Regions from separate parts of the Mycolicibacterium fortuitum subsp. fortuitum genome, predicted to be linked through region 2. Evidence: riboswitches for the same ligand, from Rfam matches in the RefSeq annotation. Region 2 holds a riboswitch; the other holds the start of a gene.

Region 1 (7,689 bases), 2.7 Mb from region 2:
CTCGACCGCGACCTGCAGCTCGTGGTGAATTCGCTGTGGGTCAGTGGGGCAGAGGCGGTTTCGGTGGGCGGCGTGCGGGTCGGAGCCGGCGTGACGATCCGGCAGGCCGGCGGCGGGATTCTGGTCGACAACCAGCCGATCACGAGTCCGTATGCCATTGTGGCCATCGGACCGCCGAAGGGCATGGCCGATGCCTTCGACCGCACCCCCGGGCTGCAGCGGCTGCGGTTGTTGGAGACCTCCTACGGGGTCGGCGTGAACGTGAGTGCGGGCGACGGTCTGACCGTGCCCGCCGTGTCGGTACGAGATGTCAACTTCGCCAAGCAGATTGGATAGACCGGACGTGACAGGATTGACCGTCAGATGATCGGGATCGTCGCACTGGTCGTCGGGATCGTGCTGGGGTTGGTGTTCCACCCCAGCGTCCCGGAGTTCGTCGAGCCGTACCTTCCGATCGCCGTGGTGGCCGCGCTGGACGCGGTGTTCGGCGGGTTACGGGCATACCTGGAGCGGATATTCGACGCCAAGGTGTTCGTGGTGTCGTTCGTGTTCAACGTGCTGGTGGCGGCGTTGATCGTGTACGTCGGTGACCAACTGGGGGTGGGCACGCAGTTGTCGACGGCGATCATCGTGGTTCTCGGCATACGCATCTTCGGTAACGCCGCCGCACTGCGGCGCAGGTTGTTCGGCGCCTGACATGAGCGACACAGAACCCCCGCCCCGCGATGAGCCGGAGTCCCCGGCCGAGCCGGCAGACACGCCGGCAGAGAAGGCCGCGAAGGCGGAGAAAGCCGACAAGGCGGAATCTCCAACCGGTCATCAGCCCGTACATCATGCCGAGCATCACGGCCGCCACGAGATGCCCGCCGATGTCTCGCCGCGCCGGTTCCGGAATCTGCGGATCGTGCGTCGCAGCCGCTCACAGTTGGTGTTCGGCGCGCTGGGGGTTTTGTTGTGCATCCTGCTCGGTATGGCGATCGTCACACAGGTTCGCCAGAACGAGTCGGGAGATTCGCTGGAGACCGCGCGGCCCGCCGACCTTCTGGTGCTGCTGGATTCCCTGCAGCAACGAGAAGGCTCGCTCAACACCGAGGTGGCCGACCTGCAGCGGACGCTGCAGCAGCTGCAGGCTTCCGGCAGCAGCGATCAGGCCGCGATCGAGAACGCCCAGTCCCGGCTGGAAGCACTGTCCATCCAGATCGGGACGGTCGCCGCCACCGGCCCCGGTGTGACGCTCACCATCGAGGACAACGCGCCGGGCGTGCCCGCCGAGACCATGCTCGACGTGATCAACGAACTACGCGCCGCAGGCGCCGAGGCCATCGAGATCCGCGGCGGAGACCAGCAGTCGGCGGTTCGGGTCGGCATCGACACCTGGATCATCGGCAACCCCGGTGCGCTCACCGTAGACGAGGTGACCCTGCGGCCGCCGTATTCGGTTCTGGCCATAGGAGACCCGCCGACGCTGGCGGCCGCGATGAACATTCCCGGCGGGGCAATGGACAGTGTCAAGCGGGTGGGCGGCACGATGGTGATACAACAGGCCGAGCGTGTCGACGTCACCGCCTTGCGGCAACCGAAACCACGCCAATACGCTCAGCCGGTCAAATGAGCTTCAAATCAGCAAAGTAACCAACACCTCAGACCAAAAGGAGCGCCGTGAGCGAGATCCCCGCCGACCTGTACTACACCTCGGAGCACGAGTGGGTGTTGCGTACCGGTGACGACACGGTGCGCGTCGGCATCACCGATTATGCGCAGTCCGCCCTCGGCGACGTGGTGTTCGTCCAGCTGCCCGACGTCGGCGCCCAGCTGGCCGCCGGAGACGCGTTCGGAGAGGTCGAGTCCACGAAATCGGTGTCGGATCTCTACGCCCCCGTGGCGGCGAAAGTCGTTGCGGTCAATGGTGATCTGGACGGCAGCCCGCAGCTCGTCAACTCCGACCCCTACGGCGAAGGCTGGCTGGTCGATCTGCGGCTGGAGGAGGGGACACTCGACGACGCGCTGGCCGGTTTGCTCGACGCTGACGGCTACCGCGCCGCCGTGACCGAGTGAGGGGTTGTTAGGGTTTCGAAGGCCGGTCGCCGAGACCGGTCCGGCCGTACCCGGCGCGCAGATATCTTCCCCATCGGATCCGGCGGTGGTGGACACAACGATGCCTGAAGCGCGGTACGGTCGACGTGAGACCGACGATGGGCTGGGGCCGCGCCGGCCAACGCCACAGCAGCCAGTGAGGAGCAGCGGGTGACGGACAAGGACAGCAATTTGGGGGCCGACCAGTCGGAAGACGTGACGGTGGAAACCACATCGGTTTTCCGTGCGGATTTTTTGAACGAACTGGATGCGCCCGCAACGGCCGGTACCGAAGGCGCCGTTTCCGGCGTCGAGGGCCTGCCCGCGGGTTCGGCATTGCTGGTCGTCAAGCGTGGACCGAACGCCGGATCGCGTTTCCTGCTCGATCAGCCGACCACGTCGGCGGGGCGTCACCCGGACAGCGACATCTTCCTCGATGACGTCACGGTCAGCCGTCGGCATGCCGAGTTCCGGTTGGAGAGCGGTGAGTTCCAGGTTGTCGATGTCGGCAGCCTCAACGGTACGTACGTCAATCGCGAGCCGGTCGATTCGGCCGTGCTCGCCAACGGCGACGAGGTGCAGATCGGGAAGTTCCGCCTGGTGTTCCTCACCGGTCCTCGGTCTGACGACGACAGCAGCTCGACCAGCTAGCCGATGACTGCCCCCGACAGACCTGCACTGGCCGGGATGTCGATCGGCGCAGTGCTGGACCTGCTGCGGGGCGACTTTCCGGACGTCAGCATCTCCAAGATCCGGTTCCTCGAGGCCGAGGGGCTGATCACGCCGCAGCGCACCGCATCGGGGTACCGGCGGTTCACTGCATACGACTGTGCGCGGTTGAGGTTCATCCTCACCGCCCAGCGTGACCAGTATTTGCCGTTGAAGGTGATCAAGGCCCAGCTGGACGCCCAACCCGACGGTGAGTTGCCGCAGACCGGCTCGGCCTACACGGTGCCGCGTCTGGTGGGGGTGCCCGAGGGTGACGGAGGCGACGGGGTGGACGGCGGCACCGCAGGTATATCTGGGGTGGCGCCGACCCAGGTCCGGCTGTCCCGGGAAGATCTTCTGGCCCGGTCGGGCATCGACGACGAGATGCTGGGGGCTTTGGTCCGAAACGGCATCATCACCGCCGGGCCCGCCGGGTTTTTCGACGAACATTCCGTGGTGATCGCCCAGTGTGCGCGTGCCCTGGGCGACTACGGTGTGGAGCCGCGACATCTGCGGGCATTCCGCTCCGCGGCAGACCGCCAATCCGACCTGATCGCGCAGATCGCGGGCCCGGTTGGCAAGGCAGGCAAGGCCGGAGCGCGCGACCGGGCCGACGATCTGGCCCGCGAAGTTGCGGCCCTGGCGATCACTTTGCACACGTCGCTGATCAAGTCCGCCGTACGCGACGTTCTGGATCGCTGAGGACTAGACTCGTTTTGACGGCCAGCTCGTCTAAGTCAGGACCCCTGAGGCGAACTGGCGAAGGACGAAGATTTCGACGAAACGGCACGGCGGTGCGGAGGGCAGGCACAGATGGCTGAGGTTCGTGTGGTCGGCATTCGGGTGGAGCAGCCGCAGAACCAACCCGTGCTGCTCTTGCGGGAATCGAACGGTGACCGTTATCTGCCGATCTGGATCGGCCAGTCTGAGGCCGCAGCCATCGCGCTGGAGCAACAGGGCGTCGAGCCCGCTCGCCCGCTCACTCACGATCTGATCCGAGATGTGATTGCCGCTCTTGGACATTCGCTCAAAGAGGTTCGAATCGTCGACCTGCAGGAAGGCACGTTCTACGCCGACCTGATCTTCGACCGCGACATCAAGGTCTCGGCCCGGCCTTCCGACTCGGTGGCGATTGCCCTGCGTGTGGGCGTGCCGATCTACGTGGAAGAGGCGGTGCTGGCCGAGGCCGGCCTGCTCATTCCCGACGAGAACGACGAAGAGGCGGCCGGCACCGTCCGTGAGGACGAGGTGGAGAAGTTCAAGGAGTTCCTGGACAGCGTTTCGCCGGACGACTTCAAAGCGACATGATCGTCGCCGGCGCCGCTGTTCGGTCCCAGATCACGGGTACGTCTCAAGTGGGTATACCGGTATCGACACGCGGCGCGGGAGGCAATCGGGCGGGAATTCGGGCGCCATACTTTCATCGCAGCGGGCAATCAGGCCCGGGCGGGAAGCGTATGCTCGACACATTCGAGCTCGCAGCAAACCGTCGCGATGAAGATTGCTGCGGTGCAGGGCATACCAGTACGGTGCGGGCGAGTTCGAACGGCGAGAGGATTCACAGTGGGTGACACGCCACGGCAGGAAGAGTTGGATCTGACCACCGGGAGCGGCGCGGAGCCGCCTGTCAGGCCGGTCGGTGAGCCCGTGCAGGCCGGGTTGTTCCCCGATGATTCAGTGCCGGACGAGTTGGTCGGCTACCGCGGTCCGAGTGCCTGCCAGATCGCCGGTATCACCTACCGTCAGCTCGATTACTGGGCTCGCACCTCCCTGGTGGTTCCGTCCATCCGCGGCGCGGCCGGCTCAGGTAGCCAGCGGCTGTACTCGTTCAAGGACGTGCTGGTCCTCAAGATCGTCAAGCGGTTGCTCGACACGGGCATCTCGTTGCACAACATCCGGGTCGCGGTCGACCACCTGCGCCAGCGCGGTGTGCAGGACCTCGCCAACATCACCCTGTTCTCCGACGGCACCACGGTCTACGAGTGCACCTCGGCTGAAGAGGTCGTGGATCTGCTTCAGGGCGGCCAGGGCGTGTTCGGTATCGCGGTGTCGGGCGCCATGCGGGAGCTGACCGGCACCATCGCCGACTTCCCGGGTGAGCGTGCCGATGGTGGTGAGTCCATCGCATCACCCGAAGATGAGCTCGCGTCGCGGCGCAAAAGCCGCGATCGCAAGATCGGCTGAGTTTCGGCCGCCTCTCACCTAGGTGCCCCCAACGGTTGTTGAGGGGCACCTCTGCGTCTGTTCGCGCAGATCGGCGCCCGCCCGGTAGAATTGCCGACGCATCGCCCTCGTGCGGGAGAGTTTCGTGACAGCCAGTCACGGACGCCGAAGGAGCAATACCCTCTCCGTCAACCTCTCAGGCACCCAGGACCGCGCCAGGCCCCGATGCCTCTGGAAAGTGGTGCCCGTGGGCACCCGCCCATGGGGAAAAGTCCTTTAGCGGGGCTGAATCTCTCAGGCGCCCGGACCGGGTCGACGACAGAGGGAGAGGGACGCCTACGACGTCTCAGCACGTCCGCGCCTCAGGAGAGTGTCGTGTCCGACCAGCATCAATCGCGTTTCGCCGAGCGTCACATCGGTCCGGACGCCGCCGCAGTGGCCACCATGCTCGAGGTGATCGGCGTGGCTTCACTCGACGAACTCGCCGCCAAGGCGCTGCCTGCAGGCATTCTCGACGCCCTGGGCGCGGATGGAACCGCCCCCGGCCTGGAAGGCCTGCCCGCGCCGGCTACCGAGGAGCAGTCGCTGGCCGAGCTGCGTGCGTTGGCCGACTCCAACACGACCGCGGTCTCGATGATCGGTCAAGGCTACTTCGACACGTTCACCCCCGCCGTGCTGCGGCGCAACATTCTTGAGAACCCGGCCTGGTACACCGCCTACACGCCCTACCAGCCCGAGATCAGCCAAGGTCGCCTCGAGGCGCTGCTGAACTTCCAGACCATGGTGTCGGACCTGACCGGACTCGAGGTGGCCAACGCCTCGATGCTCGACGAGGGCACGGCCGCGGCCGAGGCCATGACGCTGATGCACCGCGCGAGCAAGTCGAAGGCCAACCGACTGCTGGTCGACACCGATGTGTACGCGCAGACCGCGGCAGTGCTGGCCACCCGCGCGCAGCCGCTCGGCATCGAGATCGTCACCGCGGACCTCCGCCAGGGGCTTCCTGACGGCGAGTTCTTCGGCGTCATCGTGCAGCTGCCGGGAGCGAGCGGCCGTGTGGTGGATTGGACGAGCCTGGTCTCCGCTGCCCACGGGCGTGGGGCACTGGTGGCCGTGGGTGCCGACCTGCTGGCGATGACGGTCATCACCCCTCCGGGCGAGATCGGCGCCGACGTGGCCTTCGGAACCAGCCAACGGTTCGGTGTGCCGATGGGATTCGGTGGTCCGCACGCCGGTTATCTGGCTGTGCATGCCAAGCATGCGCGGCAGTTGCCCGGCCGGCTGGTGGGTGTCTCGGTCGATGCCGATGGCGCCCCGGCCTACCGCCTGGCCCTGCAGACCCGCGAGCAGCACATCCGCCGCGACAAGGCGACCAGCAACATCTGTACCGCGCAGGTGTTGCTGGCGGTGATGGCCGCGATGTACGCCAGTTACCACGGCGCACAGGGACTGACCGCGATCGCCCGCCGCGTGCACGGTCACGCCGCCGCGATCGCGGCCGCACTCGGCGACGCACTGGTGCACGACAAGTACTTCGACACCGTGCTGGCGCGGGTTCCCGGGCGTGCCGACGAGGTGGTCGCCGCGGCGAAGGCCAAGGGCATCAACCTGTGGCGCGTCGACGCCGACAGCGTGTCGGTGTCCTGCGACGAGGCCACCACCGACGAGCATGTGTCGGCCGTTCTCGACGCGTTCGGACTCGCCCCGGCAACCGACCCGGTGGACGCCGGGATTCTCACGCGCACCTCGGAGTTCCTGACTCATCCGGCCTTCAACTCCTACCGCACCGAAACCGAGATGATGCGGTACCTACGGTCGCTGGCGGACAAGGATATTGCCTTGGACCGCAGCATGATTCCGCTCGGCTCCTGCACGATGAAGCTGAATGCCGCCGCCGAGATGGAGCCGATCACCTGGCCCGAATTCGGGCGTCAGCATCCGTTCGCGCCGGCGTCGGACAATCCGGGTTTGCGGAAGCTGATCGCCGATCTGCAGGACTGGCTCACCGGTATCACCGGCTACGACCAGATTTCGTTGCAGCCCAACGCCGGTTCCCAGGGGGAGTACGCCGGGTTGCTGGCGATCAAGGCCTACCACGAGTCCCGTGGGGACTCGGACCGCGACCTGTGCCTGATCCCGTCGAGCGCGCACGGCACCAATGCTGCCTCGGCCGCTCTGGCCGGCATGCGCGTGATCGTGGTGGCCTGCCGGGAGAACGGTGACGTCGACCTCGACGACCTCCGCGCGAAGATCGCCGAACATGCCGATCGCATTGCGGCGCTGATGATCACCTACCCGTCGACACACGGGGTCTACGAGCACGACGTCGCCGACATCTGCGCGGCAGTGCACGATGTGGGTGGACAGGTCTACGTGGACGGGGCGAACCTCAATGCCCTGGTCGGGTTGGCGCGACCGGGCCGCTTCGGCGGCGATGTCAGCCATCTGAACCTGCACAAGACGTTCTGCATCCCGCACGGCGGCGGCGGTCCCGGTGTCGGGCCGGTCGCGGTGCGCTCACACCTGGCGCCGTTCCTTCCGGGCCATCCGCTGGCCGACGAGTTGCCCGATGAGCACACCGTCTCGGCGGCGCCGTACGGGTCCGCCTCGATCCTGCCGATCACCTGGGCCTACATCCGGATGATGGGTGCAGAAGGTCTGCGCGCAGCGACCCTCACGGCGATCGCGTCGGCCAACTATGTGGCCCGCCGTCTCGACGAGTACTACCCGGTGCTCTACACCGGT
Region 2 (7,689 bases):
GACAGCTCGGTTTCGGTTTCCAGGTCGTTGCCCCGGCGGGGCCGGCTCGGGCGGGGTTGTGCGCCCCGCCCGAACAGCCCGCCGAAGAGGTCACCGATATTGGCGCCGCCGCTCTGGCCGGCAGCGTCGAACAGGTCGCCCAGGTTGAATTCGGCTCCGTCGGAACCGAATCCACCACTGAAATTCCCGCCCGGGTTGAACCGACGGCCACCGCCGGCGAACAACCGACGGGTCTCGTCATACTCCTTGCGCTTAGCGGGGTCCGACAGGACGCTGTTCGCCTCGGAAACCGCCTTGAACCGCTCCGCCGCTCCCGCATCGGGATTGCGGTCGGGGTGCAGTTCGGAGGCCAGTTTCCGGTAGGCCTTCTTGATCTCGTCGGCGCTGGCGTCAGAGGAGACGCCGAGTTCTTTGTAGAAGTCCTTCTCGACCCACTCGCGTTGGGCCATGCGCCACCTCCTTACCTCTTCTCTCTAGTTGGTTGGACTATTTGTCTGATTCTGCGGCCTGGTCACCGGCGGCGTCAGCGTTATCCGCTGCCCCCGACGTGGAACCCGTACCGGCATCGGCGTCGGGCACGGTGTCGACGACACCGACAAGCGCGTGCCTGACCACCTGATCACCGATCTTGTAGCCGCGGCGCATCACGGTCCCGACAACGGGATGGGTGCCCTCTCCCTCGTGCTGCACGGCCTCGTGCAGTGAGGGGTCGAACTCGTCACCCTCCTCGCCGAACCCGGAAAGCCCCTGGGCCTCAAGGGCACCGACGAGCTTGTCGGAGACCGACTTGAGTGGGCCGGATTCCAGGTCACCGTGGCTGCGGGCCCGGTCCAGATCGTCGAGCACACCCAACAACTGGGTGATGACACCGGCCTTGGCCCGATCGGCGGTGACCTGCTGGTCGCGCAGGGCCCGCTTGCGGTAGTTGTCGTACTCGGCCTTCACGCGCTGCAGCGTGGCCTTGAGCTCGGCGACCTCGTCGCTATCGCTCGCCGGCGCACCGGCTTCGGAGGCGGCGGACGCCGGCCCACCAGGGGCCGGCGCCTGCTCACGAACCTCACCGGTGTCGGGATCGATGCGCCGTTTGTCGGTGACTGTCACCGGCTCGTGCGAATCGTTCTCGGTCACTTGGTCTCCTGGTCATCGTCGACAACCTCGGCGTCCACCACGTTGTCGTCCGCGGCGCTCGAGGACGTTCCACCTTGGGCACCCGAGGCCTGCTCGGCCTGGGTGGCCTCGTAGATCGCCTGCCCCAGACCCTGCGACTCGACGCCGAGCTTCTCCATGGCGGTCTTGATCGCGGAGATGTCGGTGCCTTCCAGCGCCGACTTGGCCTCGGCGATCGCACCGTCGACCTTGGACAGCGTCTCTTCGGGGACCTTCGAGCCGCCCTCTGCCTCACGCTGCTCCTTGACGAACTTCTCCGTCTGGTAGACCAGCGACTCGGCTTGGTTGCGGACGTCGGCCTCTTCGCGACGCTTCTTGTCCTCTTCGGCGTGTGCCTCGGCGTCCTTGATCATCCGGTCGATCTCTTCCTTGGACAGGCCGGAGCCTTCCTGGATCTTGATCGTGTTTTCCTTGCCGGTGCCCTTGTCCTTGGCGGTCACGTGCACGATGCCGTTGGCGTCGATGTCGAAGGTGACCTCGATCTGCGGCACGCCACGCGGGGCCGGCGGGATGCCGGTCAGCTCGAAGGAGCCGAGCAGCTTGTTGTGAGAAGCGATTTCGCGCTCACCCTGGAAGACCTGGATCTGCACCGACGGCTGGTTGTCGTCGGCGGTGGTGAAGGTCTCCGACCGCTTGGTCGGGATGGTGGTGTTGCGCTCGATCAGCTTGGTCATCACGCCGCCCTTGGTCTCGATACCGAGCGACAGCGGGGTGACGTCAAGCAGCAGAACGTCTTTCACCTCGCCCTTGAGCACACCGGCCTGCAGCGCGGCGCCCACGGCGACGACCTCGTCGGGGTTGACGCCCTTGTTGGGCTCCTTGCCGCCGGTCAGTTCCTTGACCAGGTCGGTGACGGCGGGCATACGGGTCGAACCACCCACCAGGACCACGTGGTCGATCTCGGAGACCGAGATGCCGGCGTCCTTGATCACCGACTGGAACGGCTGACGGGTGCGGTCCAGCAGATCCTGAGTGATCTTCTGGAACTCGGCGCGGGTCAGCTGCTCGTCGAGGAACAGCGGGTTCTTGTCGGCGTCGACGGTGATGTAGGGCAGGTTGATCGAGGTGCTCTGCGAGCTCGAGAGTTCGATCTTGGCCTTCTCCGCGGCCTCGCGCAGCCGCTGCATCGCCATCTTGTCCTTGGTCAGGTCGATGCCGCTGGTGGCCTTGAACTTGTCGACCAGCCACTCGACGATCCGGTCGTCCCAGTCGTCGCCACCGAGGTGGTTGTCTCCGGAGGTGGCCCGCACCTCGACGACACCGTCACCGATCTCCAGCAGCGAGACGTCGAACGTGCCGCCGCCGAGGTCGAAGACCAGGATGGTCTGTTCCTTGCTGCCCTTGTCGAGCCCGTAGGCCAGGGCGGCCGCGGTGGGCTCGTTGACGATGCGCAGGACGTTGAGGCCGGCGATCTGGCCGGCTTCCTTGGTGGCCTGACGCTGGGCGTCGTTGAAGTACGCGGGCACGGTGATGACGGCATCTGTGATGTCCTCACCCAGGTACGCCTCGGCGTCGCGCTTCAGCTTCTGCAGCGTGCGCGCGCTGATCTCCTGTGCCGTGTAGTTCTTGCCGTCGATCTCGACGGTCCAATCGGTGCCCATGTGACGCTTGACCGAACGGATGGTCCGGTCGACGTTGGTCACCGCCTGGTTCTTGGCGGGCTGGCCGACCAGCACCTCGCCATTGCGCGCGAACGCGACGACCGACGGGGTGGTCCGGGAACCCTCAGAGTTTGCGACGACGACAGGGTCGCCGCCTTCCAGGACCGCCACAACGGAGTTGGTGGTCCCGAGGTCGATACCGACCGCACGAGCCATAGTGTTGCCTCCTGATAGATATAGGGGTCTGAGCGGACTGCGCTCAAGCTTGCTCCGGGTGGGCGTCGATTGTCAACCCAGACTTGAGTCTGTAGCGCTCAACTTGTTGTCGATGAGGTCAACGGGGGTTTCGGGCGATTTGTTCCCGGTTTTCGGAGAATTTTTCCCAGACCAGGCTCAACATTCGACGACGTTGACCGGGACGTTGACCGCCAGCCCTCCCGTGGAGGTCTCCTTGTACTTGGCGCTCATGTCCAGCCCGGTGGCCCGCATCGTCTCGATGACCTGATCCAGGCTCACGCGGTGGGTCCCGTCACCCCGAAGTGCCATCCGAGCAGCGTTGATCGCCTTGCCGGCCGAGATGGCGTTGCGCTCGATGCACGGGATCTGGACCAGACCACCGATCGGGTCGCATGTCAGGCCGAGACTGTGCTCCATCGCGATCTCGGCGGCATTCTCGACCTGCCGCGGCGTACCGCCCAGGATTTCGGCCAGCCCACCGGCCGCCATGGACGCCGCTGAGCCGACCTCACCCTGGCAGCCGACCTCGGCGCCGGAGATCGAGGCACGCTCCTTGTACAACGAGCCGATGGCACCGGCGGTGAGCAGGAAGCGGATGGTCGTCTCGTCCGGATCCGCATGTCCGGCCGGCGTGTAGTGCAGTGCGTAGTGCAAAACCGCGGGGATGATCCCGGCAGCGCCGTTGGTCGGCGCGGTCACGATCCGGCCGCCCGATGCATTCTCCTCGTTCACCGCCAGCGCGACGAGGTTCACCCAGTCCTCGGCGAAGGCCGGATCACGCTCTGGGTCCTCGGAATCGAGCCGGACGAACCAATCCCGGGCACGACGGCGGACCATCAAGTTGCCCGGCAGATGGCCGTCCCGGGCCATCCCGTTTGCCTGACACGCAACCATGACATCGCGGATGTGCAGCAGTTGCGCCCGCACCTCGGCTTCACTCCGGGCTGCACATTCCTGGCGCATCATCACCTGGCTCACCGACAGCCCGTCACGGTCGGCGAGAGCGAGCAACTCGGCGGCCGAATGAAAGCTGCCGCCGGTGTCGGCGGATGCCGTTGAACGCGTGGCCGGCTCGGTTTCGGTGACGACGAAGCCGCCGCCGACAGAGAAGTAGGTCTCGCGGTAGATGACGTCACCGCCGGATGAGAATGCCGCCATCGTCATGGCGTTCGGGTGCCGGCCCAGTCTGCGGCCGGGATGCAGGTGTATGTCGGATTCGTTGAGCGAGACGGTGGTTCGGTGGGCCAACCGGATCTTGCCCTCGGCACGCATACTCGTCAGCCGCTGTTCCATCACGTCGGTCTCGATCGTGTCGGGCCGGTACCCCTCAAGGCCCAGCAGGATGGCCGGCATGGTGCCGTGCCCGGCACCGGTCGCCGCCAGCGAGCCGAACAGGTCCACCCTGACGTCGGCGACACGATCAAGCGCATCGCGGTCGACGAGTTCGTCGACGAACATCCCCGCGGCCCGCATCGGGCCGACGGTGTGTGAACTCGATGGACCGATCCCCACCGAGAACAGGTCGAACACGCTGACCGCCATGGTTAGCACCCGGCGCTGTACTGAGGCATGAGATGACTCCGATCCCCGGCATCGCAGCTAGGCGATGCATCGTGCGGTGACACCCCTCCGCTCTGTCCTGAAACCTGAGAGTTTTCGGCGGGTCGCGCCTGTTCCCCTTCGGTACGCGCACAATTACGCACGCAGTTCTCCAGAGTTGCCTCGGCACTGCGGTATTTGGGCCTGAGAGTTTCCCGGAGAGGATTTGCACCTACGGCACCTCCGAAGGCCGGAGGTTCTCCCACAATGCGTCGTCGACGTGTTGAGTTGTGTAACGGATGCTACCCCCGGAATATCTGCGACCACCGTCCCGTTGCAGCGACCGTCAACATAACTAAACTGGTCGTACAGTTTAGTTAATTACCAGAACAGGTGGTCAAAGACATGAGCGTTTGGTTCATCACCGGGGCATCGCGCGGATTCGGACTGCAGATCGCCCGCGACGCACTGGAGCGCGGGCACCAGGTCGTCGCCACCGCGCGCGACGCGGCCGCCGTCGCCGCCGCCCTCGGGGAGGGCGACAACGTGCTCGCGGTGGCCCTGGACGTCACCAACGAAGAGCAGGCACAAAAGGCCGCACAAGCGGCGGTGGACCGCTTCGGCCGCATCGATGTCCTGATCAACAACGCCGGACGCGGGCTGCTCGGGGCTGTCGAGGAGGCCACCGACGCCGAGGTGCGGGCCGTCTACGAAACCAACGTCTTCGGACTGTTGACCGTCACCCGCGCGGTTACCCCGGTGCTGCGGGCGCAGCGGTCGGGCACCATCGTGAACATCTCCTCGGTCGGCGGATTCGTCGGCTCACCCGGTTGGGGCGTCTACGCATCCACCAAGTTCGCCGTCGAGGCGATCTCCGAGGCACTGCACGCCGAACTGAAGCCGCTGGGCGTGCACGTCATGGTGGTCGAGCCCGGCTATTTCCGCACCGACTTCCTCGACTCCTCGAGCCTGCAGACCCAGCGCAATGTCATCGACGACTACACCGCCGGACCTGCCGGGCAGATGCGCCTCGCCGCCGCCGACCGGAATCACGACCAACCCGGCGATCCGGTCAAGGCAGCAAAGGCCATCATCGATGTCGTCGAATCCGCACAGCCGCCGCTGCGCCTACTGCTGGGCAACGACACCATCGCGGCCGTCGAGGGCAAGATCGCCCACGTCCAGGCCGAGCTGGCGCAGTGGCGAAGTGTCTCGGAATCAACGGATTTCGACGATGTCGCGGCCGGTTGAGACGGCGGCCGGTGGGGCGGGCGAGTTCGTCCGCCCCACCGGCGCTCGCAGCGACCGGATACACCAGGCCATCCTGGTCGCGACAGCCGAACTTCTCGACGAGGGTGGCTTCCCGGCAGCCACCATGGACGCGATCGCCGCACGATCGGGCGCCAGCAAGGCCACTCTGTACAAACACTGGCCGTCGCGGACCGCCGTCGCCGCCGAGGCGTTCGGCACCATGATGGCCGAGGCGCTTCCGCTACCCGATACCGGCAGCACGGCAACCGATCTCACCGAACAGGTGGTACGGGTCTCGGCGTTCTATGCCAGTGCGCGCGGGGAGGTGTTCGCCCAACTGCTCGCCGCGTGTGTCGAAGACACAACGGGCGCAGCGTATTTCCGCGAGTACTTCCTGAGTGGTCGACGTGCGGCCATCACCGAGCTGTGGCGGCGCGGCGTGGACAGGGGGGAGGCAGACGCCGGCACGGCGATCGACGATGTGATCGACATTCTGTTCGGTCCGCTGATCTTCCGCCGGATGACGGGCCACTATCCGCTGACCGAGGAGCACGCCAGGCAACTGGCGGCGACCGCCCTGCGCGGATTGCTCCCCGACGCCCCCTCCTAGCTCACCGACCACATCACCACCTGCGACTTGGGCACCGCACCGGGTGACCAGGTACGGTGCCCACAGCCCGGGGACACCCCGGTAGGTGGGGAGGCAATCGATCAGCGATGTCAGAGGAACTGTCGAAGAGGGGTCAGGACGCCACAGCGTCCGATGACGCGCCTGCACGCCGCAGGAACATGCAGCGGCGGGCATTCAGGTTCGCCACACCCGTCGGGGAGATCGCCATCGCGATTCGCACCCCTCGTACAGAGCGCCCCCTGCTGCCGAAGCGGTACGACCCGTTCGGCATCGCTGATCGGGCTCTCGACGCTGCCAAGACGAGCATGAAGCTGGCCGCCTGGGGTGAAGAGCAACTGGCCACCCTGGTGAAGAACCGGCTGGAAGCCATCGATTCGGCGGCGCCTCGCCCGGTGACCATCGCCACGCCGGAGGAGCCGACACCCGAATCGCTCAACACCAAGATGGACCGCCTGCTGGACCGGGCCTTGGATCAGAGCACCGCGGGTAGCCAGGTCGAGCTCTATCACCGCCTGCTGGACCAGCTGGTGGCCGATGAAGCACGTATTCTCGGCGCGCTCTCCGAAGGCGACGCTTCACCGCTGGTGAACATCCACGCCTGGACCCGGTCCCGCACACCTGGTCAAGCGGTGCTCGAGAACGCCTGTCTGATCGGCCGCACCGCCAATGTGGCTTTGCCGGCCATGGTCCCTCAGTACGTGGGGCATCTGTTGTCGCTCGGTCTGGTCGAGACGGGCCCCGAGGACCCTTCGCAGAAGGCTGAGTACGAGGTGCTCCTGGCGGAGCCCATGGTGTTGCAGGCGATCAAGAGCGGATCCCGGGGGCCGCTGGCCGCACGGGTGGAGAAATTGACCCTTTCCCTGTCGGGTCTGGGGCGCGGTTTGTGGGAGTCCGCGGTGCAACGGAACGGTTCGTGACGACGGTTCTCGCGGTCCAGACGTGGCAGGAGATCAAGGCCGATTTCAGTGTCAACTGGCTGATCTACCTGTCCATGCCGTTCGTGGCGGCATTCGTCGGGTGGAGCACCAAGATCGTCGCGCTGGAGATGATCTACCGGCCGATGGAGTTCAAGGGCATCGGGCCGTTCGGCTGGCAGGGCATCGTGCCCCGGCGGGCGGGCAAGGTGGGCTCCAAGACCATCGAGTTGCTGACCCAGAACCTGCTCAAGCCGGAGGAACTACTCGAACGGGTCGACGCCAAGGAGGCCGTCAACGCGCTGCGTGAGCCGCTGACCCAGGTGGTCGACGAGATCTCCCGCGATAT

Evidence for each region. Region 2 has a riboswitch for glycine ahead of MFTT_RS03695 (L-serine ammonia-lyase). Riboswitches for the same ligand answer to the same signal wherever they lie in the genome.
Region 1: it holds a riboswitch for glycine, as region 2 does, so the genes downstream of both, gcvP (aminomethyl-transferring glycine dehydrogenase) here and MFTT_RS03695 (L-serine ammonia-lyase) in region 2, are expected to answer to the same signal.

The regions. Positions count from the first base shown of each region.
Region 1 covers NZ_AP025518.1:3,469,638-3,477,326, reverse strand. Annotated here, with positions in the region: gene MFTT_RS16815 (DUF881 domain-containing protein) at 1-336, shown strand, start outside; gene MFTT_RS16810 (small basic family protein) at 364-696, shown strand; gene MFTT_RS16805 (DUF881 domain-containing protein) at 860-1,612, shown strand; gene gcvH (glycine cleavage system protein GcvH) at 1,660-2,055, shown strand; gene garA (glycogen accumulation regulator GarA) at 2,245-2,724, shown strand; gene ftsR (transcriptional regulator FtsR) at 2,728-3,483, shown strand; gene MFTT_RS16785 (bifunctional nuclease family protein) at 3,595-4,089, shown strand; gene MFTT_RS16780 (MerR family transcriptional regulator) at 4,345-4,965, shown strand; glycine riboswitch at 5,068-5,167, shown strand; gene gcvP (aminomethyl-transferring glycine dehydrogenase) at 5,320-7,689, shown strand, end outside.
Region 2 covers NZ_AP025518.1:781,187-788,875, reverse strand. Annotated here, with positions in the region: gene dnaJ (molecular chaperone DnaJ) at 1-449, opposite strand, end outside; gene grpE (nucleotide exchange factor GrpE) at 487-1,128, opposite strand; gene dnaK (molecular chaperone DnaK) at 1,125-2,984, opposite strand; gene MFTT_RS03695 (L-serine ammonia-lyase) at 3,162-4,547, opposite strand; glycine riboswitch at 4,630-4,730, opposite strand; gene MFTT_RS03690 (oxidoreductase) at 4,950-5,795, shown strand; gene MFTT_RS03685 (TetR/AcrR family transcriptional regulator) at 5,779-6,405, shown strand; gene MFTT_RS03680 (Abi-alpha family protein) at 6,585-7,343, shown strand; gene MFTT_RS03675 (DUF445 domain-containing protein) at 7,340-7,689, shown strand, end outside.